DNA from 2 places in the Nocardiopsis sp. B62 genome. Region 2 is predicted to be linked to the other one. Evidence: riboswitches for the same ligand, from Rfam matches in the RefSeq annotation. Region 2 holds a riboswitch; the other holds the start of a gene.
The links. A riboswitch is a leader RNA that binds a small molecule or an ion and turns the genes downstream of it on or off. The one in region 2 is predicted to bind glycine.
Positions count from the first base shown of each region.

Region 1: it holds a riboswitch for glycine, as region 2 does, so the genes downstream of both, gcvP (aminomethyl-transferring glycine dehydrogenase) here and gcvT (glycine cleavage system aminomethyltransferase GcvT) in region 2, are expected to answer to the same signal.

Region 1 covers NZ_JAGPXK010000004.1:276,674-282,536, reverse strand. The annotation lists gene KBX21_RS06975 (FHA domain-containing protein) at 778-1,320, shown strand; gene KBX21_RS06970 (bifunctional nuclease family protein) at 1,490-1,963, shown strand; gene KBX21_RS06965 (MerR family transcriptional regulator) at 2,377-2,877, shown strand; glycine riboswitch at 3,028-3,118, shown strand; gene gcvP (aminomethyl-transferring glycine dehydrogenase) at 3,216-5,863, shown strand, end outside.
Region 2 covers NZ_JAGPXK010000033.1:39,137-44,999, forward strand. The annotation lists gene glyA (serine hydroxymethyltransferase) at 1-198, opposite strand, end outside; gene gcvH (glycine cleavage system protein GcvH) at 200-580, opposite strand; gene gcvT (glycine cleavage system aminomethyltransferase GcvT) at 742-1,857, opposite strand; glycine riboswitch at 1,998-2,099, opposite strand; gene KBX21_RS23790 (class D beta-lactamase) at 2,304-3,194, shown strand; gene KBX21_RS23795 (Lrp/AsnC family transcriptional regulator) at 3,287-4,297, opposite strand; gene KBX21_RS23800 (amidohydrolase family protein) at 4,492-5,763, shown strand; gene KBX21_RS23805 (AbgT family transporter) at 5,804-5,863, shown strand, end outside.

The sequences.
Region 1 (5,863 bases), on a different contig from region 2:
CGCGCAGCGGGGGCCCCACCCGGGTTCGACTCTCCGAGCCTCATCGGCGCGGTGAGAGGCAGCCTGGTGGTAACGCGGGGACACGGCGCCGCAGGCGCCCGTTGAGGGCGGTGGCGGGCGACGGGGGAAGGAATCATCCGAAGGACACGGCGTGGCGGCCCGGTCCCCGGGGTGTGTGGGCGCGGACGGAAGGGACGTCCGCGCCCACACGGTGTGTCCGCCCGCTGCCCCGGGGTGTTCGCGTCCTTCGTCGGGTCCGGGGATAAAGTGGACGAAGTCGCAGGTCCGGGCAGGGGAGTGAAGTTCGCGGAAATCCACCTCGGGTGACCGAGAACCAAACGCCCGGGAAGGGCATCTGTTCCAGAACAGGTGTCGGTCTCCCACGAGGTCTGTCACCGGCCGTGGCGGGGCCCCAGGTTCCTACGCGGCCGAACCCCGCGTCACGGGCGCCCCAGTGGGGTGTTCGCGGCGGGCCTGGGGGAGCGAAACCCTGTCTGGACAGGGATATGGTTTAAAGTCGAGTGTTCCCTGAGGCACCGTGTCACCACCCGCCACGGGAATCCCGGCAACGGCGGACATCCAACGGGGGTGACAAGGAGTCCTACTTGGGGGATGAGACCTAGCGACCGACCGCGTGAGGCGACCACTGCCGCGACAGTGGACCGACTCACCGTGTTCCGGACGGTGAGTGGGCCCCTGGCCCGCCCGACGCCCGGAACGCGCCACCGATCAGCCGAATCAAGCACCGCCCCGTGCGGTAGGAGGCCGAGCCGACCTATGTCGAGCGTTTACTGCACGCAGTGCGGTCACGCCGTTGCGGATGATGCCCGTTTCTGCTCCCACTGTGGAACACCCGTCCGCAGGGCCGAACAGCAGAGTCCACGGCCCAACGCCGGCGGCGACTCCGCGGGAGATGTCACCTCGACCATCTCCATCTCCGGTATACAGGCGCTGGAGGAGGAGGAACAGGGCGATGAACTCGGCGGCGACGACCCCGCCAGCACCGACGCCCTTCCGCCCGGAACAGCCTTGCTGGTGGTCCGGCGGGGCCCCAACGCAGGGAGCCGGTTCCTGTTGGACAGCGACGTGACCACCGCTGGCCGACACCCCAACAGCGACATCTTCCTCGACGACGTCACCGTCTCCCGACGCCACGTGGAGTTCTTCCGCCGCGGCAACGGCTTCGGGGTCCGGGACGTCGGCAGCCTCAACGGCACCTACGTCAACCGCGAGCCGGTGGACGAGGCCGAACTGGGTGGCGGGGACGAGATCCAGATCGGCAAGTTCCGGATGGTTCTGCTGACCAAGCCGCGCCGATGACGGTGCGCTGACCACGGTCGACGGGGGCGGGTGTGCCGATGAGGTTTGCGGCCCCCCGCCTCCGGACAGCTTTGTAACGAAGGGTGCCGATTTCGCCCTCGGGTCCTGATCCGACGGGGAGCAGGGACGAGCGCCCATCCGGCATGACGACTCGTGGGACGGAGCCGCTGTGAAACACATGGAGGTCGTCGGCGTCCGGGTTGAGATGCCCTCGAACCAACCGATTGTCCTGCTCAAGGAATCCGAGGGGGACCGCTACCTGCCGATCTGGATCGGTGGGGTGGAGGCCTCCGCGATCGCGCTCGCCCAGCAGGGTGTCTCGCCCGCGCGCCCGCTCACCCACGACCTGTTCCGCGACGTCCTGGACGCGCTGGACACGGCGCTGGAGACGGTGAACATCACCGGCCTGAGTGATGGCATCTTCTATGCCGAGCTGGTCTTCAGCAACGGTGTGGAGGTCAGTGCCAGGCCCTCGGACTCCATTGCCCTGGCTCTGAGGACCGGCACCCCGATCTACGCCCACGAGGACGTGATCGAGGAGGCCGGGATGCCGATCCCGGACGAGCAGGAGGACCAGGTCGAGGCGTTTCGGGAGTTTCTGGACAACATCTCGCCGGAGGATTTCGGGCAACGTGGTGCCTGAGGCGGTCGGGGCTCGCCCTTTGCGGGCCCCGCTGCCTTTCTCGCGGCCGTGACCTGCGGGTTCGTCGGTCGCACTGGTGATAGATTAGGTGAACGGAATGGTCGTGGAGGGCGTAGCCGAAAACGGTCCGGCGGGTTTCGGCCCGGCGGGGTCCGGTACCGCGGCTCCATTGGCGTGCACACTTGGCGACGCGCCGCGCGCCTTCGTTGACGCTGCCCTGCGGTCGTCCTACCGTCAGTGCTGTGAAACCCACGGCGCGCCCGTTCCCTGAGTGGACTCCCCTGTCGATGCCGCCGTGGGACGAGAAGCCGGAGGTCGGCGTGGCGGTAGCGAGCGGCAAGCGGGATCACCATGGCAGGCGGTCCGCGCTGCGGCTAGCGGGGCAGCAGGGCCTACTGTGCGAAGAGGACGTGATGGCGCTGCCTACGGACGTCGGGTATCGGGGTCCAGCGGCGTGTACGGCCGCCGGGATCACCTATCGACAGCTGGACTACTGGGCCAGGACCGACCTGGTGGTGCCCAGCGTGCGCACGGGAGCCCACAACGCCCCGCTGTACAGCCTTCCTGACATCCTGATGCTGAAGGTGGCCAAGCGGCTCCTGGACACCGGGATATCGCTCCAGCAGATCCGCACCGCGGTGGACCACCTGCGTGGCCGTCCCGCCGTCGACCTGTCCCGCATCACCCTCATGAGCGACGGCGTCAGCGTCTACGAGTGCACCTCGCCCGAGGAGGTCGTCGATCTCATGCAGCGCGGCCAGGGCATGTTCGGTCTGGCGCTGGCCAACGTCTCCCGCGAACTGGAGGAGGCGCTCGGAGTGGTCCCGGCCGAGGAGAGAGCCGACCTTCCCGCCGCGGCGCCCCAGGCCGTGGACGAACTGGCACTGCGGCGCAGGGAGCGCCGCACCGGGTGAACCCGTGCCGACACTGGTGAGTCGGCCGTGGTGAAAGGTGTGCCCTGACTCGGTGTCACGGGCCCGGATCGAGTACGGTCGTAGTCACAACGGGGATGAAAACCGACATTCGCCCTGCTTGTACACACATACAGAGCGTCAGCAGGCCGCTGATACCGCGCGGGAGAGACCTCGGCAACGGGGCGCCGACGGGGCAATACTCCCCAGTAACCTCTCAGGCACCATGGACCGCGCGGAGGAGGCCGCTCTGAAGCCTGGGCGCGGTCGTGCCCGGTGACAGAGGGGGAGACCGTGAGGAACACCGCCGACCCGATCGGCCCTGTCACCAGGAGGTCTCCGTGCCTGACCCGTCGAACGTCCCCACCCCGGGCGCCCCCGCCCGGGTGTTCGCGGACCGCCACATCGGACCCGCCCCCGCCGAGACCGCCGAGATGCTCAAGACGGTCGGCTACGGCTCCACCGCCGAGCTCATGAACGCCGCCGTGCCCGCGTCCATTCTCAGCTCCCCGGGGCGGAGCGCCACGCTCGACCTGCCCGAGGCGATCGGCGAGGCCGAGGCACTGGCGGAACTGCGCGAGCTGGCCTCGCGCAACAGGCTCGCCACGCCGATGATCGGCCGCGGCTACTACGGCACGCTCACGCCCCCCGTCATCCTTCGCAACATCATGGAGAACCCGGCCTGGTACACGGCGTACACGCCCTACCAGCCCGAGATCTCGCAGGGCCGCCTCGAGGCCCTCATCAACTTCCAGACCATGGTCTCCGACCTCACGGGCCTGCCCATCACGGGCGCGTCCCTGCTGGACGAGTCCACCGCCGCCGCCGAGGCCATGACCCTGGCCCGCCGCGTCAGCAAGGTCAAGAGCGACGTCTTCGTGGTCGACGCCGACGTCTTCCCGCAGACCCTCCAGGTCCTGCGCACCCGCGCCGAGCCCCTCGGCATTGAGGTCGTCGTCGCCGACCTCACCCGGGGCCTGCCCGAGGGCGACGTCTACGGTGTCCTGGTCCAGTACCCGGCCTCCAGCGGCGCGGTGCGCGACCCCAGCGCCGTCATCGCCGAGGCGCACGAGCGCGGCGCCCTGGCCGTGGTGGCCGCCGACATCCTCGCCCTGACCCTGCTGCGCAGCCCCGGTGACCTGGGGGCCGACATCGCGGTGGGCTCCACCCAGCGCTTCGGTGTCCCGCTCGGCTTCGGTGGCCCGCACGCCGGATACATGTCGGTGGGGGAGAAACTCCGCCGCCAGCTGCCCGGCCGCCTGGTCGGCGTCTCGGTGGACGACGCGGGCAAGCCCGCCTACCGTCTGGCCCTCCAGACCCGTGAACAGCACATCCGCCGCGAGAAGGCCACGAGCAACATCTGCACCGCGCAGGTGCTCCTGGCCATCATGGCCGGGATGTACGCCGTCTACCACGGCCCCGACGGACTGCGCGCGATCGCCCGCCAGGTCCACACCCGCACGGCAGCCCTGGCCGACACGCTCACCCGGCGCGGGTTCGAGGTGCTCCACGGGGCCTACTTCGACACCCTGCGCGTGCGCGTGCCCAGCGCCGCCAGAGTGGTCGAGCGTGCCCTGGAGGCCGGGGTCAACCTGCTGGGCGTCGACCAGACCACGGTCGGCCTCAGCGTGGACGAGACCACCACCGTCGCCGACCTGGAGAAGGTCCTGGCCGCCTTCGGGGAGGCCGACCGGGGCGCCGAACGCGGCCCGGTGACCGTGGACGGCGACGCCGACCACCTGCCCGCCGGTCTCGCGCGCGGCGTCGACTACCTCACCCACCAGGTGTTCAACACCCACCGCAGCGAGACCTCCCTGCTGCGCTACATGCGCCGCCTGTCCGACCGCGACCTCGCGCTGGACCGCACGATGATCCCGCTGGGCTCGTGCACCATGAAGCTCAACGCGACCGCCGAGATGGAGTCCATCACCTGGCCGGAGTTCGCGGGCCTGCACCCGTTCGCCCCGCTCGACCAGGCGGCCGGCAGCGTGTCGCTCATCCGCGACCTGGAGGGCTGGCTGGCCGAGGTCACCGGCTACGACGCCGTCTCCCTCCAGCCCAACGCGGGTTCCCAGGGCGAGCTCGCCGGCCTGCTGGCGATCCGCGGCTACCACCGCTCGCGCGGCGACGAGCACCGCGACGTCTGCCTCATCCCCAGCTCCGCGCACGGCACCAACGCCGCGAGCGCGGTCATGGCGGGCATGCGGGTGGCCGTCGTGGCCTGCGCAGAGGACGGCAACGTCGACCTCGACGACCTGCGCGCCAAGATCGCCAAGCACGGCGGCGAACTGGCGGCCATCATGGTCACCTACCCCTCCACCGCCGGTGTGTACGAGGACACCATCACCGAGGTGTGCCGCCTGGTCCACGAGGGGGGCGGTCAGGTCTACGTGGACGGCGCCAACCTGAACGCTCTGGTCGGCTGGGCTAAGCCGGGCGAGTTCGGGGCCGACGTCAGCCACCTCAACCTGCACAAGACCTTCTGCATCCCGCACGGCGGCGGCGGTCCGGGCGTGGGCCCGGTCGCGGTCCGCTCGCACCTGGCGGGCTTCCTGCCCAACCACCCGGGCCAGCCCGAGGCGGGCCCGCACACCGGTGTCGGCCCGGTCTCGGGCGCGCCCTTCGGCTCGGCGGGCATCCTGCCCATCTCCTGGGCCTACGTGCGCATGATGGGTGGCGACGGCCTGCGCGCCGCCACCGAGACCGCCGTGCTCTCCGCCAACTACGTGGCCAAGCGCCTGGAGCCGTACTACCCGGTGCTCTACACGGGTGCCAACGGGTTGGTCGCGCACGAGTGCATCATCGACATCCGGCCCCTCCAGAAGGCCAGCGGCATCAGCAACGAGGACGTCGCCAAGCGCCTGATGGACTACGGTTTCCACGCGCCGACCATGTCCTTCCCGGTCAACGGCACGCTCATGGTGGAGCCCACGGAGAGCGAGAACCTCGCCGAGCTGGAGCGGTTCGTCCAGGCGATGATCTCCATCCG
Region 2 (5,863 bases):
GCGGCGGCCGGGGTAGCCCTCGGCGTACTTGTTGGTCAGGACGGTGCCCTGGGCCTCCAGAACCGCCTGGGGGGCGAAGTTCTCGGAGGCGATCATCTCCAGGGTGTCGCGCTGGCGCGCCAGTTCGGCGTCGACCGCGGCCGACACCTCGGGGTCCAGCTCGCCCAGAGTCTGGTTGAGAAGGTTGTCGCTGGTCATGCTAGTTCTCGCCTTCGGTCAGCTTGGTGTACTCCTCGGCGGAGAGCAGGTCCGCGGGCTCCTCGGATACGCGCACCCTGAACAGCCAGCCACCCTCGAAGGGGTCGGAGTTGATGGTCTCCGGGGCGTCCTCGAGCGCCTCGTTGACCTCCACGACCTCTCCGGTGACGGGGGAGTAGATGTCGCTGACGGACTTGGTGGACTCCACCTCGCCCGCGGTCTCACCGGCGGTGACGTCGTCGCCGACCGAGGGGGTCTCGACGAAGACGATGTCACCCAGCGACTCGGCCGCGTACGCCGTGATCCCGACGGTGGCGATCCCGTCCCTGACCGCGATCCACTCGTGTTTGGCGGTGTAACCCAGCTCCGTGGGAACGCTCACTTCAACTCTCCTTGGAGGTGTTCCATTTGTCTGCCGTGCGCCCGTACGGCGACCCGGCCCGGCCTACGCCTGGCCACGCCCCGTCCGTGCCGGTCCCTCGTGGGGATCCGGCCGTGCGGGGCGTGCAGGTTCTCGGGTCCGCCCGGAGGCGGCCCCGCTTCCTACGACTGCCGCTTGTAGAACGGCAGCTCGACCACGTCGACTTCCTCGCCCCGCCCGCGCACGTCCACGGTGAACGTGCCGGTCGCGGTGTCGAGGTCGCCGTCCACGTAGGCCATGGCGATGGGGCGGCCCAGGGTGGGGGAGGGGGCGCCACTGCTGGTGACTCCGATGACCGTGCCGTCGCGCAGCACGTCCTGGCCCTTGCGGAGAGGGCGGCGGCCACGGGACACGAGGCCGATCAGGCGCCGCTCGCGAGCGGTGCGCGAGGCCTCCTCGAGCGCGGCGCGGCCCACGAAGTCACCGGGTTTGTCGAGCTTGACCACGCGGCCCAGCCCGGCGTCGAAGGGGGTCAGCCCGGCGTTGAGCTCCTGGCCGTAGAGCGGCATGCCGGCCTCCATACGGAGGGTGTCACGGGAGGAGAGCCCGGCCGGGACCAGCCCGTGCGGTGCGCCCTCGGCCATGAGGGCGGCCCAGACCTCGGGCGCGCGGTCGGCGGGCCGGACGAAGATCTCGAACCCGTCCTCGCCGGTGTAGCCGGTGCGGGCGAGCAGGACGGGGACCCCGGCGACGGTGTGCTCGTAGCCCGCGTAGTAGCGGATGTCGTCCAGGTCGGCGTCGGTGAGAGGGGCGAGGATCTCCACCGCGCGCGGGCCCTGGATCGCGATGAGCGAGTAGTCGGCGGACTCGTCGGCGACCTCGACGTCGAAGCCGGAGGCCCGCTCGGCCAGGGTGGAGGCGACCACGGGCACGTTGGCCGCGTTGGCCACGACCAGGTACTCCTGCTCGCCGAGCCGGTAGACGATGAGGTCGTCCAGGACGCCGCCGTCCTCGGCGGTGATCATGGTGTAGCGGGCGCGGCCCACCTTGACCTTGGACAGGAAGCCGACCAGCGCGTGGTCGAGGGCCTCTGCGGCCTGGGGGCCGGTCAGCCGGATCTCGCCCATGTGGGAGAGGTCGAAGAGCCCGGCGGCCTCACGGACGGCGGTGTGCTCCGCGGTCTCGCTGCTGTAGCGGAGGGGCATCAGCCATCCGGCGAAGTCGACGAGCGTCGCCCCGGCCTCTTCGTGGGTCTTGTGCAGCGCGGTGAGGCGCGGCGCGGTCGCGGACTCTGACATGGGCACTCCCGAGAGGATGGGTGTCGTGCGTAAGGCGTTGCCATCCTCCCCCTCTGTCATGGGTGCCTGAGAGCTTCACCGCGCGCTCGGCGTGGTTTGCACCTTCGGCGAGGGAACGTGTCCCTGCTTTCCAGAGTGGTCTCGCCCGTACGGTCCGCTGTGCCTGAGAGGTTGTCTTCGGGGAGGGATTGCTCCTTCGGCGGCCCACGCTGGATACGCGGACACTCTCCCGTACGGGGTCAGCAACACGCTCAGCCTAGCAGCGGCGAACTGGGGCGCCCAAGACTGCCCGGGTGCTCGTGGACGACCGGGACGCCCATGCCCGGACGCTTGGGGACGACCTTCGCGACACGGTCGCCGGAGGCGGCCAAGCGGGGTGTGTGACCACCGGGCATGCCCTAGCTTTGTGGGTGGACGTTCCCGCGGACAGCCTGTGGAGGAGACGAGTGCGTACCGACACCGAACACGCTCCCGGGAGGTCCGGGCGTGCCACCGGCCGCTTCGCCCTCGGAGCCGCCGGTTGTGCCATCATCCTGTTCACCGGGGCGGCCTGCGCGACGACGGACGAGCCGGAGCCCGCGCAGGGCACGGTCGGCAACCCCGTCCAGCTGGGCGACGTGCAGACCGTGGAGCGTCACGACCTCGAGGCGGTCTTCGCCGAGGCCGGGGTGGACGGCACCTTCGTGCTCTTCGACGCCGGTGACCGGTCCGCCGTCGTGGTGAACCTGGACGAGGCGGGCGAGCGCGCCGTGCCCGCGTCCACCTTCAAGCTGCCGAACACGCTGATCGCCCTCCAGACCGGTGAGGTGTCAGACGTGGACGACGTGATCTCGCCCGAGGCCGGCGACGACCTGAGTCTGCGCGAGGCCCTGCCCACCTCCGACGTCCCGGTGCACCAGGAGGTCGTCGACCGGATCGGGTTCGACCGGATGTCCACCTGGGTGGACCGGTTCGACTACGGCAACCGGAACGTCGGCGAGGAGGGGGCGATGGACCGGTTCTGGCTGGAGGGTCCCCTGGAGATCTCCGCGATGGAGCAGGCCACCTTCGTCGCCGAACTCGCCCGCGAAGAACTGCCCGTGGACGTCGAGCACCAGCGAGCCCTGCGTGAGCTGCTGTTGGTCGAGGAGGGTCCCGAGCACCAGCTGTTCGGCCGGACCGGCCTGGGCGTGGACGTGGACCCGGTGCCCGGCTGGTGGGTGGGCTGGGTCGAGCGTGGCTCCGAACTGCACACGTTCGCGCTGCGTCTGGAGGTCGAGGACCAGGAGGACGCGGAGCTGCGCGAGTCGCTGGGCCGTGAACTGCTGGTCGCCCTGGACATCCTTCCGGCGGCCTGACGCGTCCGTTCCGCGACCCGCGACCCGCGACCCGCGACCCGCGATCCGAGACCCCCACGTTCCCCACGTCCCCCGCGACCCCGCGGGCCCGACTAGGGGTCCTCGGGCGAGCGGAGCTGGATCGGGACCGAACGCACGAAGCGCTGTTCGGAGTCGGTCACCCCGCCCATGAACTTGAACGTGCGCAGCGTCATCCGGCGGTCGGCGATGCGCAGTCCCGGCAGCTCCTCCAACAGTCTGCGCTCCACACGGGTGAGGTCGGGGGCGTCGCGCAGCCACAGGATGAACAGGGTGTTCTCCGGGCCCGCGATGGTCGTGCACAGCCGGACCTCGGGGATGCGTTCCCCCAGGTCGGGCACGCCGTCCAGAACTTCGGGTTCCACCGTTCCCCACAGGGTGGCGGCGCTCGGCCAGCCCATGTGCGCGCGGGAGATGTCGCAGCGCAGCCCGAGGAGGCCGTCGCGCAGCAACCGGTTGATCCGGCGCGCGGCCGTGGTGGGCGCGATGTCCAGCCGTTCGGCGATGGCCTGGTAGCCCAGTCGCGCGTCCGCGCACAGCAGGTCCACGATGCTCTGGTCCAGCTCGGTGACGCGTTCGCTGCCCCCCGGGTCGCGCACCGTGGGGGAGAGGGCGCGCAGTCGGCGCCGCTGCCCCGGTGAAAGGGCGCGGACCTGCCACAGGTAGGCCTCCCGGGGGACCTCGGTGACCACGTGCACCCGGTAGGAGACCACGTCGGGGATGCCACCCACCCAGTTGAGCAGGTAGTCCGCCAGCCCTCCTCCCGGCACCACGGTGAGCATGAGCTGGTGGGACCCGGCCACGAACTGGATGCTCAGGGTGTCGCGGTCCTCGGCCAGCGCCGCCGCGACCCGCTCCACCGATCCGTTGCGGCAGCTCAGCTCCACGTAACTGAGGTACCGACGGGCCATCACGCGGCGGCGGGGGAACGCGGCTATGCGCGCCAGCCCCTCGTCCTCCAACCGCTTCCACCGGCGGGCCAGCGTGGTGGGGTCCGCGTCCAGGACCGGCCCGAGCTCGGCCCAGGCGGCCCTGGGGGCCAGCTGGAGCGCGTTGATCAGGGACAGGTCGAACTCGTTGGGCATGCTCGATCCCTGCAAAATTCACCTCCTCCGTAGCTGTTCCCGGCGATTTCCGCAGGTTACCGGAGGATCCACGTAGGTTTCCGCAAGATCAGAAGCGCGGCCCAGAGCCGCGAGTCCGTTGGATTGCGCACCGTCGCGTCCGGGTGTCCGCCTCGCGGCATCAGGGACCGGGTGCGGTGAGAAAGGTGGCGTCGATGACCTCGGCTGGCAGGACCCTCGTGGTCCGCGACGGAACCGTGATCGACGGGACCGGGGAGGGGCCCCAGCGCCACCGGTCCCTCATCCTGCGCGACGGCCGGATCGACTGGATCGGCCCCACCGACCAGACACCGAACGTCGGCGAGCCGCACCGGGTGGTCGACGCGGCCGGGGGCACGATCCTGCCGGGATTCGTCGACACCCACGTGCACATGAGCATGTCCGGCGACGGCATGAACCCCGCCGACCTGATCAACCAGCCTCCCCACTACGGCTACTTCACCGCCATCCCGCGCCTGAGGGCCACCCTCGACGCCGGGGTCACCAGCGTCCGCGACCTGGCCGGACTCGACCAGGCCGTGGTCCGCGCCGTCGACGAGGGCATCATCCCCGGTCCCCGCGTCACCACCGCCTACCGGGCCCTCGGCCCGACCGGTGGCCACGGCGACTTCCGCACCTGCTGCGGCTTCGACTACGGGGCGATCCTGGGACCGGACGGCGCCGTCTCGATCAACACCGACGGCCCCGCCGAGGCCCTGCGCGCCACCCGTGAGGTCATGCGCAAGGGCGCCGGGGTCATCAAGGTGATGGCCAGCGGAGGCGTGTGGAGTCCCCAGGACACCCCCTGGCACGACGGGCTCAACGTCGAGGAGATGTCCGTGATCGTGCGCGAGGCCGCCAGCCACGACATCCCCGTGGCCGCCCACGCCCAGAGCGCTCGCAGCATCCGCAACGCCCTCACCGCCGGGGTCACCAGCGTGGAGCACGGCTACGAGATCGACGAGCGGGGCATCCAGCTCATGCTGGACGGCGGTGCCTTCCTGGTGCCCACCCTCTCCACCGCCACCACCCCGCCCGACCCCGCGAAGTCGGCCGACTACGCGGTGGCCAAGAAGCTCAGGCTCCAGGAACACCTCAGCGAGAACATCACCGCCGCCGTCCGGGCCGGGGTCCGCGTGGCCCTCGGCACCGACTCGGGTATCTGCCCGCACGGCCGCAACCTGCGCGAACTCGCCCTGCTGGTGGAGCACGGCATGAGCCCCATGGGTGCCCTGCTCGCAGGGACCCGCGACGCCGCCGCGCTCCTCGGGCGGAGCGAGGAGATCGGCACCCTCGAACCCGGCAAGCGCGCCGACGTCGTCGTCTGTTCGGGAGACCCCCTCGCCGACATCACCCTGCTCGGTGATCCCGACAACGTCACCGTGGTCATCAAGGACGGTGCGGTCCACAAGGACACCACCGGAACCCGACCGGGCACCGCGAACTGACCAGGCCCCACCCGCCACCCCTTCGTCCCGGAGGTGACCCATGAGCACCCCACGCCCCAAGCTGGGCGGCGCAGTCGAGACGCGCCCCGGCTTCCTCACC